Regions from separate parts of the Virgibacillus salexigens genome, predicted to be linked through region 1. Evidence: riboswitches for the same ligand, from Rfam matches in the RefSeq annotation. Region 1 holds a riboswitch; each other region holds the start of a gene.
The links. A riboswitch is a leader RNA that binds a small molecule or an ion and turns the genes downstream of it on or off. The one in region 1 is predicted to bind thiamine pyrophosphate.

Region 1 (5,707 bases):
TGCCATCATGATACTTTCTTTGTTGTAAGCTCTACGAATAACTGCAAATAATGTATCAAAGATTGGTACTGCGAGAACAATGATTGGGATGATAAAACTAAATAACGCAATGTTTTTGAAGAGACCTAACATGGATACAACGGCAATCATATACCCGAGAAAATTAGATCCTGTATCGCCCATATAGATTTTGGCAGGATAAAAGTTATGATATAAAAAGCCTAAATTACTTCCAATTAAAGCGATACAGAAATATGCAGCAACTACTTGCATATCAATAAAAGCCATCATACAAATACTAATTAATGCAATTGTTGAAACTCCTGTCGCTAACCCATCCAAACCATCAATTAGATTAATTGCATTGGTTACACCAACCACCCACAAAACCGTAATGAGTACACTAATAAACCCCAACTCTACGGTACCAAAGAAAGGTAACGTAAGTCTTTCAATAATTAAACCGGAAGATATTAAAAACGATGCAGCAATTAGTTGACCTGTTAACTTTACCACAGGTTGAATTGTAAATCGATCATCGATTGCACCTGTTAACACAATTACTACTGCACCTGCAGCAATTTCTGGTAGATGTGGATGCACTGGCTGCAAATAGAGCAAACCAGCTATTGTCCCCAAAAAGATAGCAATGCCACCTAGTCGAGGTGTTACCTTTGTATGTATTTTCCGGTGATTAGGAAAATCAACTGCACCGACAAGCGTTGCAAATTTCTTTACCGGGTAGGTTGTTAGAAAAGCAGTTAAGATTGCGATGACAAACGCTATTAGTAAATCCAAAACATTCAACATATCATTCTCCTAGCATCTTTGCTGTAATTCTTAGCTGCCTATATTGTCGGTTACATAATTGGTTAAATTATAGCGGATATTCGTTGGTTTTAGCAAATCATTGTCTATGAAGAAACGTTTGAACTTATAAAAAAGAGGCTGACGTACAAATCAGCCTTTCACCTATGCAACTGCAGTATAATGTTCCTATGGGATTCCTTTGTTAAAAATCAAGCTGAGCGAATGACAGCAATGATTTATCCTTGATTGTCTTCCATATCCAAATCTAATCGTTCCATAAATTCTTCAGCAGCACTATATCCTTGCTGTTGCAAATACCAATTATTAGCAGCAGCCTCAATCAACCCAACCACATCTCGACCTGGTTGCAGTTGAATTTCTATTTTAGGAACTGTCACATCCATATATTCACTCGATTCAGTTTCTACCTCTAACTCATTATTCAGTGCGTCCTTTTCCCATTCGGTTAATTTGATATCTAAGGCTATTCTCGTTTCTTCTTGAAATGCCTTCTGCCCATACACCCTTACTACATTTAATAAGCCAACACTTCGGAGAGCGAGAAACTCTTTATTCGTTTGATTATGTGTTCCGAGTAATGTATCTGGACCAAGCTTCTTCAAGACAACAATATCATCTGCTACTAATCGATGACCTCTGCCAATTAAAGCATGTGCAATCTCACTTTTGCCAATTCCTGACTTTCCTCTAATTAGAATACCTAACCCAAAAATATTGACACACACCGCATGGACTGCCGTTTCTGGCGCTAACGCCTTCACCATGTAGGCATCATATTTCTCGATAAATGTTGACGTAGGCTCTTTCGTTCGTAATAAAGGTATTCCCTCTTCTTTACAAAACTGCGTTAAATATGTCAGCCCAGCTTGCTCTGATGTAACGATAAAGCAAGGAGGGTGGTAATTTACAATATTACCAATTCGTAATCGTCGCTCCTCATGTGTCAGCTGATGTAAATACGTAATTTCTTTTCGTCCGAGCACTTGGACATGTTCCATCGGAAAAAAGTCAAAGTAGCCGATAAATTCTAACCCAGGGCGATGCGTTCTCGCCTTGGTAATGGATCGATCAAGTTGATCCTCTCCAGCCAATATTTCCAGATTGAATCTACCAGCTAGTTGTTTAATTGTTATTGACTTCATCTGTATACGCTCCATTTCTATTACAACTATAGCTTTTAACTATATTATGTTTCTATACGAAAAACAAGAAATGGAGGTTTCATAACGGATTGGAAATGTTAGAAAGTAAAATCTACTTCTTTTTTTTCCTGTTTTTCATAGCCTTTCATATAGTTAATTCGACGTTGCGCCGAGGCTTGGGTTACTTGTTCATCTGCATGATAAGAAGATCGAACCAATGGTCCAGCTTCACAATGTGAAAATCCTTTCTCAAGTGCAATTTGTTTTAACTCGGCAAACTCATCTGGATGGTAATAACGCTCAACATTCAAATGTTTTTTTGTTGGTTGTAAATACTGACCAATTGTCATAATATCGACTTTATGCGCTAAAAGATCATCCATTGCTTGAATGATTTCCGCTTTCTCCTCACCCAAACCAACCATAATACTAGATTTGGTCGGTGTTTTAGGAGCGATTTCCTTCACGCGTTCCAATAATTGAAGAGACCGATCATACATCGCTCTAGCTCTTACACGTTTTGTTAGCCTGCGTACCGTTTCAATATTATGATTAAAAATATCTGGTGCACTATCCATCAATGTATATAGACTCTCGTAGTCCCCTTTCATATCTGATGGTAGAATTTCAATCGTACATCCTGGGTTTTTTCTTCGAATTGCTCGTACCGTCTCAGCAAATACAGCCGCTCCCCCATCATTTAAATCATCACGTGCCACTGCTGTAACTACAACATGCCGTAGCCCCATAACGGTAACCGAATTAGCCACCCTTTCTGGCTCTCCCCAATCTAATTCATTTGGTAATCCAGTTTTTACAGCACAAAAGCGGCATCCTCTTGTACATGTATCTCCTAAGATCATAAACGTCGCAGTTTTACGTTCACTCCAACACTCATGTATATTTGGGCAGCGTGCTTCTTCACACACTGTATTCAGGCGATTTTCGCGCATTAATTTCTTTAATCCTCTGTAGGATTTATTCGTGTTTATTTTTGTTTTTAACCACTCCGGCTTTCGTATATATGTTTGATCTTTAGGCATGGGATACAACTCCTTTGATTGTATTATCTGTATATTTTCGTTCTGCTAGATCGTATACTTCATTCCATTGGCTTTTTGTTAATGTAAAAGGTTCAAGTTCAATATTCAATCCCTCTCCGAATCCTTCTAAAAAAGCTGTTTTAACCGTTTCATAGGAATGTTTCCTTTGCGTTACCTGATTAATCGTCGTAGCTTTTTTCCAAAATGCCTGTTTTTTTCTCTCCTTGACACGTTCAGAAGGAAATAAAAAAAGATCGAATAACATATCTACATTCATCGATATCGGAATCGAACCATGTTGGAGCAATACTCCTTTTTTTCTTGTCTGTGCATTACCAGATATCTTTTTGCCATCTGCAACCATTTCATAGAATGCGGGTCTCTCAAAACAAATACTACTCCGTTCTTTTGAAAACGATTCGGCATAATCAACTGGAATGTTTAAATTTTGATAGCCTCGTAGTATGCCTTTTGACAAATCATAGTACGCTTGACGAATCGATGAAGCAATTGCCGGATGTTGTTCAGATATTACAATACTATACGTTAGTTCATCATCATGCAGAACTGCACTGCCCCCAGTCATTCTCCGCACAAATTGACATTGATGGTTTTGAATACCTTCTACATCGATTTTTCCGTCTACTTTTTGAAAATGACCAATTGAAAGCGTGGGGGCTATCCATTGATAAAAACGTAATGTAGGCGGTATTTTTCCTTCATGATGCCAATTAAGTAATGCCTCATCTAATGCCATGTTAATGGCAGCATCATGAGGTACATTTTCTAAAAATCCCCATTTTTCTTGCACGAAAATCGCCTCCCATAAGAAGAATCTTTTCAACAAAGGCCTAACCGGAGGTGCACATGTATGAAAGAAAACCATGATACTTCCTCATAAAAAAGACTGCATTCGTCGTGAATGCAGTCAATAAAGTATCCCTATTGACCACACTTTCCCACGCAGGCATTATCCTGTTCGGGTACGAAGGGTCAAAACGATTCCTACGCTCTTCTCAGCTACTTTACATAGCTCCCCTAGTGTTGAAAAGATTCCATTTAGTTTTAATTTACCAACAAAATCAGCTTAACAAGCTTGCCATAAATTGTAAAGGCGCAATTTTTTTCGTACAACTTCATTTCTATTATTCTTCTATTTCTTTAAAGCGATGGCTTGATCTAAAACCTTATCTCCTTGGATCATGCCATAAGCTATTTGATCAATTACATCAACAGCGATTCCTTTTGGTTCCAACTGCTCTCTAATCTTCTTTTCTAAATAACGGACTTGTGGACCAATTAATACAACATCAAGATCATCCAGCTCGTTCTTTAATTGTGATTCTGCTACCGCATTAATCTCGGCCATTATATTTCTATCGTCAGCTGATTGTTTCATTTTTTTTACAAGCATGGAAGTCGACATCCCCGCAGAACAAACTAAAATAATCTTCATTTGTTTCCCTCCTCTAGGATTTGCATCTTTTCATACATATCAATCATTTCACTAGCTAAATCTTTTACTGTCATGGCGGTCATTAGATGGTCCTGTGCATGTATTAGAATGACGGAAACCTCTGTTTGGTTCCCTTCTGCTTCTTCCTGTAAAAATTTCGTTTGAATATGATGAGCTTCTGTAAATTCTTCATCCGCCTCTGCTATTTTTTGTCGTGCTTCAGCAAATTGATAAGATTTTGCTAAAGAAATAGCTTCCATTGCAGATGACCTTGCATTTCCAGCATGAAGTATAATCGAAAAGGATAGCATCTGTACATCTTCTTTTGTAGTCATGGTTATTCCCCCTTATTTCTCTTTAAGGTTCTTGCACCTGCTAAAATGAATGGAATATACATGATAACAGCCAGCACTAAATTAAATACTTGAAGCCCAATTCCACGCCAGCTACCGCCTGTTACTAGATAACCACTTAAAATTGGCGGTGTTGTCCATGGAAGAATTGCCACTGTTCTTGGCACTATACCAGTAGCTAATGCAATATAGGATGTAATCGTCAATGTTACAGGAATCAATATAAATGGAATTAACATCACAGGGTTTAATACAATTGGTAGTCCAAAAATAACCGGTTCATTAATGTTAAATAGCCCTGCTGGCGCTGATAACTTTGCAACTTGTCGATATGGATGGTTTCTCTCTCTACGTATTACAATAAAGACTGCAATTAACAATGCAATGGTCGTTCCTGATCCACCCATAAAAACAAATGAATCTAAGAATGGTTTTGTTACAATATTAGGTACGTCAAATGCTGACATACCGCTCTTAAATAAATCGAGATTTTGTTCAATCAGTGGCAAGTAGACCGGTTCAATTACTGATCCAATAATATTCGTCCCATGTAAACCAAAGAACCATAATAAGTGATTAAGAAAGGATACAACCATTGCTGCGGGCAAAGTATTCCCCAAACCTTGTAACGGTTCTTGAATTGCATTAAAGATAACTTCAAAAATACTTTGCTCTGCGAACACATTCATTAATGCCTGGAAAAAACCTAGAATAATTAAAATGATCACCGCAGGTACTAATGCTTTGAAGGAGCGTGTAACCCCGTCTGGAACACCTTCTGGCATTTTAATAGTCAAATTCGAATTTATCAATATTCTGAAAAGTTCTGTGACAAGAAGCGCTATAATAATTCCAACAAATAGTCCTTGCGTACCTAACCAT
Region 2 (5,707 bases), on a different contig from region 1:
ATTTTTAAATGATATGATAACTTGGATTGTGGCAACTGTAACTTTTCTGATAGATCACAAACACATACTTCCCCATATTCTGTGATTTCATGTAAGATGTGAAGCCTTTTTTGATCGGCTAATGCTTTAAATTTCTTTTCATATTTAGTAAACGTTTTTTCCAAAGAAACATCTGTAAGCTGAAAAAGGTTATTCATGTTACAACCTCCTTAATCAATTTTTTTTGATATAAATAGATTTTAATGGAATGTGTGCATAAAAGCAAGTATTAAATCAAAAAAAATTGATATTAATTAAGTATAGAAGAGTAGCTATTTTTTATACTTACACTCTATAACAATTTCCCCAATCGGGCGTAATTCAGGAATAAGGATTAGCGCCCAAACTGAATATAAGGGCCAGATTGCTTGAAGACTTGAGTTCGAGATAATGAATTAAATGAACAGCTAAAGGAAGTAATTTCGGTGTAAAATTGACTGATTTTGCTTCCTTTAACTTTGATTACTAAGAAGTTATTAACTTAATGGACAATAGAGATTTCAATATCTAGGGTTCTCTTTGATGAACAATAAATAATTACTAATAATTTTTAAATCAATGTAAAATTTTTAATATACTGTTGCCCATCCTGATCGGTTACTATATAATCTAGTTATCGAAAATCGATATCAATTTTCGATTATGCATTACGAAAAAAGGAGGTAAATAGTTGGAAAATAAAGTATTAAGGAAGCTTTTCTTGGGCTTTATACAAATCCATATTTTGCATCATGCAAAGGAAGAACCCATTTACGGTTCTTGGATGCTTGAAGAGTTGCATGAACATGGATATGAAATCAGCGCCGGAACTTTATATCCCATCCTTCACAACATGGAAAAGGATCAGCTTCTGAATAGGGAAGATGTCAATATAAATGGAAAGATTAGGAAGTATTACCGAATCACAGATAAGGGAGATTCTGTTCTACAGGAAGCTAGGACCAAAGCCTATGAACTTTTTAAAGAAATTAAGTGATAAGAGGTGAAAAAATTGAGTGAAAAGCAAAAGAAAAACAAGATTCAAACGCTTTTAGAAATATTATTTACATCTACAAAGCTAGGTTTGACTTCATTTGGTGGGCCTATCGCACACCTCGCTTATTTTAAGGACGAGTATATTGATCGCAGAAAATGGTTAGATGATAAAACATATGCGGATATCATTGCAATTTGTCAATTCCTCCCTGGTCCTGCTAGTAGTCAGGTAGGAATGTCGATAGGCATGTTACGAGGCGGTTTGCTAGGAGGGCTTATCTCTTGGTTAGGATTTACCGTACCTTCCATTATTGTGTTGATTGTTTTTGCAATGATGTATCAAACATTTTCTTTAGAAGATGCAGTTTTCATACATAGCTTGAAAATAGTTGCTGCATCTGTTGTCTTACATGCACTAATTGGAATGGGTCAAAAGCTGACACCTGATAAACCCCGGATAGCAATAGCGTTAGTTGCTGCTACTATCATGTTATTGTTTCCATCTGCATGGATGCAGATTTTAATTATTGTAGGTGCGGGATTATTAGGATTAAGATTGTTTAAAGATAAAGCTGAATCAAAAGTTCAACCTTTTTCTATCAACATATCCAAAAAACTTGGTGTCGCTTCTTTGGGAACTTTAATTAGTCTACTCATTTTATTACCTTTGTTAAATAGAATGTCAGATAATCCATTGCTAAACATTTTTGATATCTTTTTTAGAGTTGGTTCGCTTGTATTTGGTGGTGGACATGTTGTATTACCAATGATTGAAAGAGAAGTCGTACCTTCAGGGTTGTTAACAGCTAATGAGTTTTTAGCTGGATATGGTATGGCACAAGCTGTACCAGGGCCTTTATTTACTTTCTCTAGTTACCTTGGAACGATGATGGAAGGAGTTACTGGAGCTATCGTTGCAACGGTAGGCATATTTCTCCCTTCATTCTTACTCATTGTTGCAGCTTTACCATTTTTAAATGAATTACGCAAGAGGGCAACTTTCCAAGGCATTTTAATGGGAGTAAATGCTAGTGTGGTAGGTATTTTGTTAGCTGCATTTTATGATCCCGTGATAAGCAGTTCTATTTTTAGTACCGCAGACTTTGCCTTAGCTGTTATTTTGTTTGGCTTGTTAAATATTTGGAAGATACCAGCCTGGTTAGTTGTTCTTTTAGGTGTTATTGGAGGGTACGTTATACAGTTTATTTCGTAATATTGCATCTTTTAATACTAGTTGCAGGGAGCCAACTACGATTGCTTTTCATTGTTAATTGCTCCCGAATCAATCCTTGAGGATGTTCATTTTTTTAACAGTAAAGCTAAAAGTGACGTTAAAGGGAATAGTTTTGAATTAATTATTGTTGTAGATGAATTGGAAAAAGTGTATCAGCGATGTCTTGATAGTAACTACCAATTGAAGTTGATATGGAAAAATACCTCTGCGATATGAGAGGGTTTAAGATTACTGATCCAGATGGGTACTTTTTAAGAATTACTTCTAAATGATGTGTTTACATAAACAATACTAGCTAATAGAAGAAGACTATTCAATCAACGTGCGCTAGAAAAGCACCTTGAGAAACATAATATACGGAATTGAAATAAAGGATAATAAAAAATTTAATTTAGGTAAGAAAACATTTTTTATATTAATAAATGCCATTTTTGCTATCATATATTTGATAAAATACCCCCTCAAAGATGGGTGGCATGATGCCATAATCACCCAGGACTCCTTAAAAAATAAGGGTTTTATAGGTCATGAGTTTGTCACATGACCTTTTTTGACCTTATTTTGAGGGTATTTTTAATAAGGTTTCCAAACATTACTGAATCTTTTTTCGAACTGCAACTGTAGTATGAATTTGTTTTGTAGTTTCAATATCAAAATCAATTTTCTTTTGATCTAGTTTTATTCAGGACTGTTTGTTCACCTTTTTCATAAATAGCTATTAGCTTACGCACATCATTTAGCTTAGGTACCACTTTGTAAACAAAGTCTGCGACTAAAATACTTATAGCTGCTCCAACAATGACATCAGCTGGATAATGAACACCAGCCCAAATACGTGAAAGTCCTACGAATATCGCTATTATAATCCAAAATATTCTCGATCTCTTTTTAAGAAGAAAGTTATACAAAATGAAAAGAATAATATAGTGTGGTCACTTGGAAAAGAATTATCTATTTCGTGATCTATTAGATGATTCACATGAGATAATTCCTCAAAAGGTGGATCATTTGAATATATTATTCCGGAAATTTTTCCGATTATTTCGGCTAATAAGTAACCGCAAATAATCATCATTCGATTATTTTTGCTTCTTGTAAACCAAAAAGCTATGACCTAGGGCTAATAAAAATACCATATATTCAGCAACGAACACTATAGTAGGATTAAGATACGTGAGATCCTTACCTAGATTATTCACCATTCTAAACAAGTCAATATTCATTTCACTTATACTCAAATACTTTTCCTCCTTATCTTAACTGAAGAAAAGTATATATGTACTATATAATGTAATAAATTGGAATTTTTTATATTTCGCTTTCACTTTTGTAAGGCAATTATATACTATATTATAATAAAAAGTCCTCTCCGTTGGAGGAGGGGGGTTTGGAGGAGAAATTTATGTTATATGTACAGATTCACCATTTTAGAATAACAAAGTTATAGAAATACTTTAACTAACCATATATCCTTGACATAAATTTTTTAAAACTATAACATTTAATATAAATTAATTATATGCACTAGGGGTGTTATTTAACTGAGATGAGTATTACCTCAAACCCTTTGAACCTGAACTAGCTGAAACTAGCGTAGGAAAGTGTAAACTCTAATACATACTTAAAGAGCGAATTGTGCCTTATTTTAATATGTAGTTAATTGTTTTACGCAACTTTCCTGATGGAAGGGTGCGTATTTTTTGTTCTATTATAATTTATTATAAATTTCATCAAAATTAAAAATATAGGGGTTGTTATGATGACTAGAACAGTGTTAGTAACAGGTAGTAGTAGAGGTTTAGGGGCAACTATTGCAAAGACATTAGCACAACAGGGATTTCAAGTGGTTATCAATTACTATCAAAGCAAAGATGCTGCTGAGAAGCTCGTTTCTAAGATTGGAAAGGAGAATGCTATTGCAATTCGGGCTGATGTAACAAATCGTGAAGAAGTAGATAAATTGATAAAAAAAGCAACGGAATATTTTGGTCAAATCGATGTTGTAGTCAACAATGCATTAGTAGACTTTAAATTTGATCCAAACAAACAGAAACCCTTCACAGAACTCACTTGGGATGATTATCAAAAACAACTAGATGGTACTTTAAAAGCAGCATTTAATGTAGTTCAAAGTGTCATACCTCAATTTATTGAACGACAAAATGGAAGTATTATAGGTATAGGTACTAATTTATATCAAAATCCTGTTGTACCCTACCATGAATATACAACAGCTAAAGCTGGATTAATAGGTTTCACACGTAATATCGCTTCTGAATTAGGATTATATGGTATAAAAGCGAATGTAGTTTCAGGTGGATTATTAAAAACGACTAACGCCAGTGGTGTTACAACACCAGAAGTATTCGATTTAATTGCTCAAACAACGCCATTGAAGAAGGTGACCACACCTCAAGATGTAGCCGATATGGTCGCCTATTTATCATCGGAAAAAGCGAACGGTATTACAGGTCAAAATTTCACAGTAGATGGCGGTTTGACAATGAACTAATAGCTTAAATTACCATAGATAATCTTTCAAAAAAAGAAGTATACAAGACAATTAATAATTATCTTGAGGTGTAAAAAATGACAGAAACGAAAGAAAAACAACTACACTTAGGTGTTTTGCTGTATGGTTGTGGACACCATCAAGCTGCTTGGCTAATGCCTGACTCAAGCGTTGAACGTATTGGAGACATTTCTTATTATCAAACATTAGCACAGTTAGCGGAAAAAGGTTATTTTGATGCAGTATTCTTTGCTGATAATCAATCATTTCAAGGTAAAGATTCTAGTGATATGCCAGCATTTTGGTTTGATCCAGTAGTCAATTTAACCGCTATTTCTCAAGTGACAAATCATGTGGGATTAGTTTCAACAATTTCAAGTACTTTTTCTAATCCTTTCACAGCTTCACGACAATTATTAAGTTTAGATCATATTACAAAAGGACGTGTTGGTTGGAATCTCGTTACGTCCATGACTGATTTAGAGGCGTTAAATCACAGTATGGAAGAACTACCTTCCCATGACAAACGCTATGAAAAGGCAGATGAATTTGCTGCTTTAATGAATAAGTTATTTCTTTCATGGGACAGCGGTGAGTTTCTTCATCATCGAGAAAAAAGAAAATTGATAAATCCTTCAAATATTCAGCCTTTTAATCACGATGGTACCTATTTTAAAGTGTATGGTCCATCCACTACGCCAAAAAGTCCGCAAGGCAAACCAGTATCAATGCAAGCTGGGGCATCTAAACAAGGCATTGCATTAGCCGCAAAATATGCCGATGCAGTCTATTCAGTGTCGTGGAACTTAAAGCAAGCAGAAAAATTTCGCGACAAATTAGTCGAACAAGTTAAACAAAGCCAAGACAGTAATAGACATATTAAAATATTTCCTGGCTTAGTAACCTATGTAGGTCATACTCATGAAGAAGCTTTAGCCAAAAAAGCA
Region 3 (5,707 bases), on a different contig from region 1:
TGATTTAATGATCCATGACCTTTATATCCTACAAGCTATTCTTCAAGATACCATTGACGACTTTCATGCTTTTGGTAAAATCATTGAAAACACCCCAAAACACGCGGTTGTTATTGCTACATCTGTTAAAGACATTATTGTACAATTAACCGCCAGCTTTAAATCGAAAAGAAAAATAAGGTCTATCCAGATTTTAACCGAAGACGCTCTATTTGATGTCGACATCATTCAAAAGCAATTAAAAATCGTACGATCAGGCATAACAAGCATAACTGTGATTGATGATGAGATCGAACCGCTCCACTTACAGTTAATGGATTTTATACGTTGCATCCAAAACAACGATCAACCAAAAGTCTCGGGCGAAGATGGGATAAAAGCACTTCAGCTTACCAACCAAATCGGTAATGCAATAAGTAAGTTGAATTAAGTATTGTCAGCGTACACTTGGAAGTGTACGCTTATCATTTCATCGTATGACTTTTGGAATAAACTTATGAAAAAACAATATAAAAAATACCCTGAACTTTATATCAGGGTATTTTTTATTTTATTTAAGCTGCTACAGGGAAACGAACGAAGTTAATTGCGTCTAACGATATATAGATTTTCACATTATCACCGTATCCGCTGCTTACATCAATTACTAATACCAATTCCGCAGTCACTGTTGAAAGAATTCCTTCTATTAAGTTGTTATCTGTAGCTACCTCAACAGTAGAACCCAATTGCGTTGCAAGTTCAGCTGCAAATGCATCTTCAAACATTTATAATCCTCCTTTATAGTTCACTGACAAATTCAATCTTATCGATTCGGACAAGTGCTTGTGACCCGGTATTCTCAATTACAACAACATAATCATCTCTTACTGCTAGCAATGTCCCTGTTACCATTCCAAAAGGAGTGGTTAGTTCTACTTGTTCATTAACTAGACCTAAAAGTACATCTCGGATTGTAGTAGGCGTGTCAGGTGTACCCCCATTATCTCCTGTGTCTCCAGCACCGCCGTTACCACCTAGGTCAAGCCCAACATCCACACCAATTCCTGGTAAATTTACAGATACGTCTTTACTTATGCCACTGCTATTAGCTAGGTTCTGAGACAATTGATTTAGCAGCTCTAGTAGACTACGCTGTCCATTTGTTAGTGCCAATGATATTCATCCTTTCTATAATATATTTCTATTCAATATATGTGCCACAATAGCCATTAGTAAGGGCATTTATTTCATGGAGCGATAATTCCACCTTTATCCTATAGATTCATATAACCCATAAATAGACTAGTATCTTAGCACGATTACCTCTTGTGAGAATATACTATATAAAAAGCTTTGCTGGAGGTGGAAGAATTGAGTAAAAACAATCAAAATAATAATGCTTCAAGCCATATTGTCGATTTTCTTTTAGATGCAACATTAAAAAAGCACGGTGTTACGTTAGATAAAACGAAAGTAAGTGAAACAGATAAAGAAACACTTAAAGATATGGTTAGCAAGCTAAGGAAAGATGTGGATGGCGTAATGAAAAGTAATAATGAGGAAGATGAAACAAAATAAATAATAGACAAATAGATCAATTTTTAAAACCCCCTATATTCAAAGTTAAATCTAAATCCCGGTAAATCAACAAAAATTACCGGGATTTCCTCTTGTCTTTTAAAAAACAATTATTTCTCCAATAAATAGGTAGTTTATCTTGGTACAATCACCCTTCCTATTTCAATTTTGAGACATAAGATATTCTAAACGAGAAGAAGGAGGAAATAATACTATGTCAAGATCAAAAGCGTTTGAGAAGTCTTGCTGTGAAGATTGCGGCAGAACAATAGATAGGAGAAGACGTGGTCGTCATGAAAATGTTTGTGACAGCTGTAGTAATGTACGTCCAAGTTATGATTCTTGCAATGATTCTCGTCATGATTCATGTCATGATTCATGTCATAATTCTTGTAATGATTCCCGAGGAGAAGATAAAAAATGGAGAGCCTTAGACACATCGATGTGCCATCCATTTGATGATCCTACCGTAGATCAAGAAGCAAGCGGTGAATTGAAAAATGTTCAACAATCTATTGAATCCATTATTATCAAAGATTCTTGTGATGTAAATGTGACATCATCTGACATTCAAGCTGCACTTAATGTACAGGTAGCGCTACAGGTTGCCATTGCTATTGTAATTAGTATCTCTATTGCAGATGGGAACCAAGCAGACGAGGTAACACAAGACCTATTTGCTAAACTAAAATCCAGCCAAGTGAATAAACAGCAAGTATTTATTGAAAACTCTCGTGGCGTAGAAGTATCTACTTCCGATACAGATATCGCGATCAACGTTCAAGTGTTGCTTCAAATCTTGATTGCACTAGTTGTTAGATTAGATATTCTATAATTTTCAACCTACAAAATAACCTATTAAATAATCATAAACGAAAAGGCCATTTTCTTGTGCGAAATGGCCTTTTCATTTACTTAAAAACCTTTAGATATCCGTACGTATATGAGGGTTATAAAGTATAAGTTTAATCAATCGTTTGCTTAAACTAGCTTTTATGGTTCGTAGTTTTATTAATTGCTCATTCGGTTTATGAATGACAAACATGATTTGATTTGTTATGCTAATAATAAAGCTTAGTGAAGTGAAACATAACTAAATATTCATAGACTACTAGGGGTGCCCATGGCGTGGGCTGAGAGGAAGCAGTTGAGCTTCTGACTCTTACAGACCTGATCTGGTTAATACCAGCGGAGGGAAGTAGTAGGCATAGCGTCTTTCTATTTCATAACCGAAGCCAGGTCCCCAAAGGATCTGGCTTTTTCATAGTCGTAAAAACAAACAGAGAACATTTACTAAGCTTAAATCTATAACAAAAAGGAGCTCATTTATGAATCCATGAGAAAAACCTATTTACTAACATACATGGCTGTATTTATAGCGATTGGTACGTTAGGAGCCCAATTTCTTTGGTTTCCTGCTGGAATTGCTAAGGCTTACCCTGTGCAGCATGCTGTAAATGTCATAGCTGCCATTACATTAGGACCTGGCCCAGCTGTAGTGATTGCTTTCACAATCGGTTTATTACGAAACATGATTGGTCTAGGTACACTGTTAGCATTCCCTGGTGCGATGATTGGTGCTTTCCTAGCAGGAATGCTTTATCGTTGGGTAGGTAAAAAAATAGCTGCTGTCTTTGGAGAAATTATCGGCACAGGAATCATCGGTTCTCTCTTTGCTGTCCCTTTCGCCAAACTATTTATGAATAGTGGTACAGGTGCACTATTTTTTATGCCATCCTTCTTGGCAAGCAGTATATCTGGAGCATTTATTGGTTGGATCATCTTATTAAAAGTAAAACAAGAACATATTATTCGTTTACAAGGAAACTACTAGGGGCGCCATGTTGCTGAGATAAGGAACGCTTCCTTTGTCCCTTTGAACCTGATCTGGCTAATACCAGCGCAGGAAAGTAGTGAGGAAATTATCATAACACTCCTCTATTTATCTACTTTAATTCCTCTAGTAGCGTCCCATAATAAAGGAGGCTAAATGATGTGTTTCACAGATCATTTAAGACAAGAAAATAATGATATCTTTGCGCTCATTTTTGAACATCCATTTGTTCAAGGCGTCGGAAATGGAACGATCCCCGATAAAGCCCTTGCTCATTATATTAAAGCGGATTTCGAATATTTGAATGCATTTATGCAAATTTATGGGATAGCCTTAGCAAAGTCTAAAAAGCGAGAAGATATTGCCTATTTCTTTGACCAAATAAACTTTGTATTAAATGATGAAATCCACCCCCACCGAAATTTTTGTGATCATATTGGGGTTAAGTATGAAGATTTACAAGGACACCCTCTTCCACCAACAGCAGACCATTATATAAAACATATGATGTACCATGCCCAAATGGGGACATCCGGTGAAATACTCGGAGCACTACTTCCATGCCCATGGACGTATTTAGAAATAGGGAAAGAATTGATGAAGCAATTCCACCCAACAAGAGATCATCCATTTTATGACTGGATTAGCTTTTATGCAAGTGATGAGGTAGAGAAAACAACAACTGAAATGAGAAGCCGGCTCGATATATTAGCAGCCAATGCATCAAAATCAGAACAAGATCTAATTAGCGAAGCTTTTCGAAAAAGCTGCCAGTTGGAACTTAAATTCTGGGAGATGGCTTACACCTGTGAAGAATGGCCGGGAGAAAAGAAGGTGACCAATCAATGAGTATACCTCCAAGTGTACTAACTATCGCGGGAACGGATCCTAGTGGAGGTGCAGGAATACAGGCAGACCTTAAGACATTTCAAGAATTGAAGGTTTATGGGATGTCTGTCATTACTTCTGTGGTTGCTCAAAACACAACTGGAGTCCAAAACATCCATCACTTACCAACAGGGATGTTACATGATCAATTACAATCTGTATTAACCGATATGCCAGTTCATGCGATAAAAACAGGAATGATTGCTAACCGAGATATGATGGAAGTAATTGCTGATGCAATACCAAAAACAAATGCACCTTACGTAATTGATCCTGTTATGGTAGCAACAAGCGGTGATCCTCTGATTGATGAAGAGGCAAGGGGGGTTCTTAAAGAACAATTATTACCAATAGCAACGTTGGTTACCCCAAATATTCCCGAAGCGGAGTTTATTATAGGAAATTCCATCAATAGCCTAGCGGATATGAAAGAAGCAGCCATATCAATTGTCCATACGTATGGACCAAAAGCAGCTCTTATCAAAGGGGGCCATTTACAGGGGAAAGCAATTGACTTTTTGTATGATGGATCACAACTTCATACATTTGCTGCGGACCGATTTGATACGAAGAACACCCATGGAACTGGTTGTACTTATTCAGCAGCAATTACTGCAAACTTAAGCAATGGGCTTCATTTAATCGAAGCTGTTCAAATGGCAAAGCACTATGTGACCGAAGCAATAAAGCATTCCTTTCCATTAGGAACAGGTAACGGTCCTACCAATCACTGGGCTATAAGAGAAGAAAGGGTGAAATAATGAAGGATTCGATCATTCAAGAGGTTAAAGCAACTACTCCACTAATCCATAACCTCACAAATGAAGTTGTCATGAACTTTTCAGCTAACGGGTTGCTGGCTTTTGGGGGAGCCCCAGTTATGGCAAAAGCAAAGGAAGAAGTTGAAGAGATGGCAGCGGCGGCTGATGGAGTATTGATCAATATTGGAACAACGTCATTAACGGAGCTGGAAGCAATGAAGCTCGCTGGTAAAGCGGCCAATAAGAAAGGGATACCTGTTGTGCTAGACCCAGTCGGAGTTGGGGCTACTTCATTTAGGCAAGACGGAGTTCGTCAATTATTACAGGCTGTTTCATTTACAGCAATTAAGGGAAATGCTGGAGAAATGGCACAACTTGTTGATATCCCATGGGAAACAAAAGGTGTGGAATCTGTTGGTGATGGAAATGTTGAAGAAATTGCAGCTAAAGTAGCCAAATTGTACCAAACAACTGCTATTATTACAGGAAAAACAGACGTCATTTGTAGTAATGAAAAGATGATTCATAATACAACAGGTCATGCCTGGTTAGAAAAAATTACTGGTGCAGGCTGCTTATTAGGCTCCATTCTAACAGCTTGTTTAACAACAAATTACTCCATTGAAGAACAAGCACTTACTGCTGTACAATTCTATGGACTAGC
Region 4 (5,707 bases), 2.0 Mb from region 1:
CGGTGCTGTCATTTCAGGGTTAGTGAATAACAGGCCTAAATACAGGATTCCCAGACCAACTACAAGCTGATGCGAATTAATAAAATCCCTTGGCTGTAACAATTTCCAAACCGGCAATGTAGATGCAATATACACATAGACCATTAAAATGACGATCCAAATTAAAAATGCAGTCGATACTGCTCCTAGTCCAAATAATCCACTTCCACCTTCTCCACCCATATACTGCACAAGATCGATTTGTAAGAAATCGACTTTGCTAGCTACTACTGCAGTTAAGTACATGATAGCTAATGCTAATATAGAAGGTAGAAGCATTTTCTTATTTCGTTTGTAAACTGCATATCCTATCCAAATAGCAAGTGGTATTTGAATGAACACTGGTAACACACTGGCTGGATAAGAAATAAACAAATTGGAAATGACCCATGCAAATACTGCATTTACCATGAGCACAAGAATTAAAATAATAAATAAAAACAAAATCTTTGCTCGTTGACCGACTAATCGGTGCGCTAATGTACCAACTGACTGACCTTTGTTTCGAACAGATAAAACAAGCGTACCGAAATCATGAACTCCTGCAGCAAATACGGTTCCCAAAATCACCCATAAAAATGCTGGCAACCACCCCCAATAAACCGCAATAGCTGGTCCAAGAATCGGTGCAGCCCCTGCAACTGAAGTAAAATGATGCCCCCATAACACGAATTTATTTGTAGGAACAAAATCAATTCCATCCTTATAACGGTGCGCTGGTGTAACGTAATTAGGGTCTAATCGAAAAATTTTTTCTGCTACAAAACGAGAATAATAACGATAACCTAAAGCGAAAACCAACATCCCTATGAAGGCAACCAAAATTCCGGGCATAGTATCCCTCCCCCAAATAGAATTAAACCAGTCCAAAATATGGACGTCCTTGTTTAACGCTATGTGTAAACGCTTCATTTTAGTACTTTTTTAGTAATAAATCACAAATTCAGAACCATGAAAAAGGGATTATCTCTATGAAAAATGGAGGTAATTCCTTTTTCATACTTTATTCAGAAAGGAAACAGCGCTTTACACTCATTAAAAGGAACACTCAAAACGGATACGACTGAACTTTATAAAATAAATACCGCGACAATGGTAGCCACTATTAACCCAACCATCACTGGTATAAAATTCTTACGAACAAGTTCCATCACGGACACGCCACAAAAACCTGCAATTGCAATTAAAGAGGACCATGCCACCAATGTTCCCCCTCCAGTCCAGATAGAACCCATTTGGCCTATAGCAGCAAGCGTTGTAACATCAATGGAACTGTTTTGTAAGGAAGCAGCTAATGCCCCTGTTAAAGGCAACCCCGAAAAACCAGAACCATCTAATCCAGTAATAATACCTATAATTAAAATACTTAGTGCTGCTAATAAGGCACTTTGCGGTAATATCGATTGTGTTGATTGAACAAGGTCAAATAAAAATGCTGGCGGATTTTCCTTAACTCCTATAATGTCAGCAGAAAAATCGGAACTTCCTAAAAAGAAAAATCCTGCAATAGGAATTACTGGGCCCATTGCTTTAAAAGCAAATACAAAACCATCCGTAATGTGTGTAGTAATGTAATCTAGTGCATATTGTTTACGAAAAGCGATCGTTGATAACAAAAGAAGGATAACGGCTACCCCACCTACAAAAGCAGCACCATCTCCACCTTCCAAACCAGTCATTCTGCCAGATAGCAATTTTTCATATACCATGTAGATTACGACACTTGCTAACGCTAAAGGAACTAATATTGCAAAAAGTCTACTCCAAAACTGTAGCCTGTAATCTCGTTGGGAGGAATCCTGTGTTAATTGCATGTTTTCAAGTTCTTGTTGATTGCGAGGATCCCCTTTTTTTCGAATCATTTTACGATACATTACATAAGCAATGCCTAAAGCAATAAAACCCGTTATAAGGGAAAGGATTAAAGACTTATCTGCAACTTGTGCCGTATCCACACCGGCCGAAGTAGCAGAGAGATTAGGAGCTACCTGAACGATATAATCAGAGGATAGAGCCATGCCTTGGCCCGCAATAGCTATAGCGACTGCCGCAGTTATCGCAGGGAGACCGGATTGGATAGCCGCAGGAACAAGTAAAGCACAAATTAATGGAACCGCTGGTGTTGGCCAAAAAAACAAAGAAATTAAATAAGTAATCCCAACAAGGACAAAAAAAGATACATGCCCATTAATCATCATTTTTTGGATCGGTTGGATCATACGTTTATCTGCTCCTAAATCCCTTAACGAATGTAATAGTGCCAACATGAAAGTAATAATTAAAAAGATACTAAACAATTCTTGGGCCGCCACTAGATTCGCTTTGAAAATAGCTGTAAAACCATCTATAATACTTCCTTTATAAACCCAGGCGATAATGAACGTACCGAGTAACGTTGGTAATACAATACCTTTTCGCAGAATCATAGTGATAATAATAGCAAGCGTAAATAGACCATATAATATATGGGAAATCGAAAGCTCCACATCTATCGCTTCCTCTCTGTTGAATGTGCTATAGCCTATGCAAAGCGTACATGTTTAGTTCTTATCATAATGGGAATACATAATATTGAAGACAAAAAGGAGGTTTTTTAATATGAAACCATTTATTAAAGAATATACAAATGATGAAAAATTAAAGGCCGATATTCAAGTACTAAAAGACAAAGGAATTCATAAAGATGATGTATATGTTCTATCTCATGATGATGATCGTACCAATCGTTTAGCTGGGAGCGCAGATGCAAATACGATCGGCATCAAAGAAATGGATATTGGCCATGCTGTCGGTAATTTCTTTAGCAAAAAAGGGGACGAGCTTCGAACAAAATTAACTGAAATAGGTTTCTCACAGGCTGAAGCCGAAAATTATGAAGAGGATATGGATGAAGGTAAGGTTCTATTAATTGTTACAAATAATGAAAATGTAGATAGCTATCTACAAAAATAGACAACCCCATTGGTTGTCTATTTTTTCTTGCTCATTATTATGTGAGCAGGTCGTTTATACTAAGTTGTCAATCGAAGTAGCGTTCTAGGTTGCTTATGAAATAAAAAGAAAACAAGTATAGCACTTAAAACAAAACTAGGTAGAATATACGAACCATTATATAAGAAGGAGTATATCCATACATTCATCCCTTGGACAGCTGATTCAAAAAAGACAACACCTGCAATAAAATGAGCGATAAAGCGCAAAGCAGATCCTATAAACACACCTAGCGAGATATACAAAAGATACTGTTTGCTATTTCCTTCTTGTACAGTTTGTTTTATTTTTCCTGAAAATACACCTGCAAACCCTAATACTGTAAAGGCAATGGCATAATCAATAAATCCTTGTAACGGATGCAGTATATACCCTGTTCCTACAGCAACCTGAAGCACTCCCCATAAAAACCCTGCTAGCAAGCCGCCTTTTAATCCCCAGCGAAAAGCAACGATAAAAATAGGAATCATCGCAAATGAGATAGACCCACCCTGAGCCCAAATTTTAAATGATAAAAATGGTATTAGGTCTAACAACAATGCAAAAGCTGCAAAAATTGCTACCTCTACTAAAAATAATGTACGTTTCATTTCTTTTCTCCCCTTTTTAAAGCGGTTATTTTCTTGTTGGCCAATGTCAACAAGGTATATATAACAACAAAAAAGCAATGCCAAGGGGAAGACTTCCTGATGGGGATTCCGCTCACATTGCTTTTATTCCATCAAAAAAGCCACCATCCCTACGCTAGTACTAACTAACAGGTTCGAAGGGTAAGAACAATGTATATGTTCACTCTCAGCCGATCGGCTCCCCCTGCAGACTTTTACATTTTGCTTTTTCTGTTATTGTTTCTAGGAGTATTGTACCTGACTTATCCATCGATTACAACTAAAATTAAATCGAGAGATATTCGTATACATCATTAATACAAAGCTGAATCGCATCTTCCCAAAAAGCGGTAGCAGTTAGATCAACTTGTAAATGTTTATAAGCGAGATCTTCGACTTCCATCCTGCCTGTATCACGTAAAAGTTTGATATATTCATCCTCAAAATCATCACTTTTCTGTGCTATTGCATAAATTCCAAGGCTGAATAAATATCCAAATGTGTAAGGGAAATTATAAAACGGGACACCTGTCATATGGAAGTGCAGTTTAGAAGCCCAGAAGTTCTCATCATATTCTTCTAGTACATCACAGTAGGCTTCCTTTTGAGCGTCCACCATCAGTTTATTCAACCTGTTAACAGAAACCATACCTTGCTTTCTCTCTTCATAGAAACGCTTTTCGAACAAAAATCGCGCATGAATATTCATAAAAAACGCAATACTGCGCTGGATTTTATCTTCTAACAAGCCCTTTTTCTCATCCGTTGACTGCGCATACGTCACCGAAGCATCTGCAACAATCATTTCAGCAAATGTTGATGCTGTTTCGGCAACATTCATTGCGTAACGTTGGTTTAGTCCATTCACATCGTTCATCACATGTTGATGATACGCATGTCCAAGCTCATGGGCGAGTGTTGCAATATTCGAAGACGTACCAGAATAAGTCATGAATATTCTTGTCTGACCGCTCTCTGGAAAACTGGTGCAAAACCCACCTGGCCGCTTATCAGGCCGGTCTTCCGCTTCAATCCAACGGTTATCAAAAGCCATGCGGGCAAAGGCGGCCATCTTCGGGCTGAAACGATGGAAATGTTTAATAATAAAGTCTGCTCCTTCTTGATAACTAAATGTTTTTACTTCTCTATTAATTGGAGCATTAATATCATAGATGCTTAATTTTTTTAAATCTAAACGTTCTGCCTTTTTATTTAAATATGTAACAAAATGGTGCTTATTGTTATTAATAGCGGTCCACATCGCATCAAGTGTTTTTTTCTTCATACGATTTAGTTCAAGTGGTTCCCTAAGTACATCATCCCAGTTTCGATGTGTGTATTTCTGTAACCGGAAACCAGCTAAATGATTGAGCGTCTGACTAAATAAATGTTCATTAGTCTTCCACGCCCTATTCAATTGATTAAATACATGCTTTCGAAAGTCACGATTTGGATTAGCTAATTTATTGGAAGCCTGTCCAATAGAGTAAGATTTCGTAGTCTCCTCTTCCTTAAGCCGAACTTCCATCTTACCAACAATAGCTTGATACATTTGATCCCAAGCATGATAGCCATCAACTGCTAGATCATTTATTAATGCTTCCTGTTCTATCGGGAGTAATCCCTTTGCTTGTTCTCTAAATTCATTTAGTACAAATTCCAAGTCATTTAAATCATCCTGGTTGCGTGCGTTCTGCCATGTATCTTCAGGAATCTGAACTAACTTTTGATTAAAACTGGTTTGAATTGCTTCAAATTTAGCTTTTAATTCACTTCGTTTACTAACTAATAAACTTGCCTGCTCATCTTTTACATTTTGAGCACTTAAACAGCTTATAAATGCGGATGCTTCTCTAAACTTTTTATTCACCTTTTCTAAATTATTAACCAATATCCTTAATCTTTTGGTATCCACGCTTTCCTTATCGGGATTATACTGGCTTACAATATCTGCTAAGTCCGTCAATTCACTTTCCAATTCTTGTAAATATGTAGAAAAATCCGCTGAATGACTTCCTCCAGGAAAAATGATGTCAAGGTCCCACCTCAGATTATTCGTTTGTTGCATG

Region 2: linked by a shared signal. The riboswitch ahead of BN990_RS18795 (3-oxoacyl-ACP reductase) and the one ahead of BN990_RS02965 (lipoate--protein ligase family protein) in region 1 are both predicted to bind thiamine pyrophosphate.
Region 3: linked by a shared signal. The riboswitch ahead of tenA (thiaminase II) and the one ahead of BN990_RS02965 (lipoate--protein ligase family protein) in region 1 are both predicted to bind thiamine pyrophosphate.
Region 4: linked by a shared signal. The riboswitch ahead of thiT (energy-coupled thiamine transporter ThiT) and the one ahead of BN990_RS02965 (lipoate--protein ligase family protein) in region 1 are both predicted to bind thiamine pyrophosphate.

What each region holds. Positions count from the first base shown of each region.
Region 1 covers NZ_CCDP010000001.1:617,812-623,518, reverse strand. The annotation lists gene BN990_RS02980 (glycosyltransferase family 4 protein) at 1-810, opposite strand, end outside; gene hprK (HPr(Ser) kinase/phosphatase) at 1,047-1,973, opposite strand; gene lipA (lipoyl synthase) at 2,072-3,016, opposite strand; gene BN990_RS02965 (lipoate--protein ligase family protein) at 3,009-3,827, opposite strand; TPP riboswitch at 3,956-4,066, opposite strand; gene BN990_RS02960 (PTS sugar transporter subunit IIB) at 4,170-4,472, opposite strand; gene BN990_RS02955 (PTS lactose/cellobiose transporter subunit IIA) at 4,469-4,807, opposite strand; gene BN990_RS02950 (PTS sugar transporter subunit IIC) at 4,810-5,707, opposite strand, start outside.
Region 2 covers NZ_CCDP010000003.1:96,267-101,973, forward strand. The annotation lists gene BN990_RS18765 (ArsR/SmtB family transcription factor) at 1-197, opposite strand, end outside; gene BN990_RS18770 (PadR family transcriptional regulator) at 710-1,015, shown strand; gene chrA (chromate efflux transporter) at 1,031-2,227, shown strand; gene BN990_RS23665 (phosphatase PAP2 family protein) at 2,905-3,156, opposite strand; gene BN990_RS23670 (hypothetical protein) at 3,328-3,486, opposite strand; TPP riboswitch at 3,765-3,865, shown strand; gene BN990_RS18795 (3-oxoacyl-ACP reductase) at 4,008-4,760, shown strand; gene BN990_RS18800 (LLM class flavin-dependent oxidoreductase) at 4,838-5,707, shown strand, end outside.
Region 3 covers NZ_CCDP010000002.1:717,727-723,433, forward strand. The annotation lists gene BN990_RS16445 (Gfo/Idh/MocA family protein) at 1-430, shown strand, start outside; gene BN990_RS16450 (hypothetical protein) at 555-767, opposite strand; gene BN990_RS16455 (DUF2642 domain-containing protein) at 781-1,155, opposite strand; gene BN990_RS16460 (hypothetical protein) at 1,354-1,560, shown strand; gene BN990_RS23530 (spore coat protein) at 2,003-2,395, shown strand; TPP riboswitch at 2,664-2,774, shown strand; gene thiW (energy coupling factor transporter S component ThiW) at 2,897-3,394, shown strand; TPP riboswitch at 3,383-3,486, shown strand; gene tenA (thiaminase II) at 3,554-4,243, shown strand; gene thiD (bifunctional hydroxymethylpyrimidine kinase/phosphomethylpyrimidine kinase) at 4,210-5,043, shown strand; gene thiM (hydroxyethylthiazole kinase) at 5,043-5,707, shown strand, end outside.
Region 4 covers NZ_CCDP010000001.1:2,597,434-2,603,140, forward strand. The annotation lists gene BN990_RS12535 (carbon starvation CstA family protein) at 1-873, opposite strand, end outside; gene BN990_RS12540 (membrane protein) at 1,110-2,525, opposite strand; gene BN990_RS12545 (general stress protein) at 2,638-2,991, shown strand; gene thiT (energy-coupled thiamine transporter ThiT) at 3,051-3,620, opposite strand; TPP riboswitch at 3,750-3,854, opposite strand; gene BN990_RS12555 (M3 family oligoendopeptidase) at 3,925-5,706, opposite strand.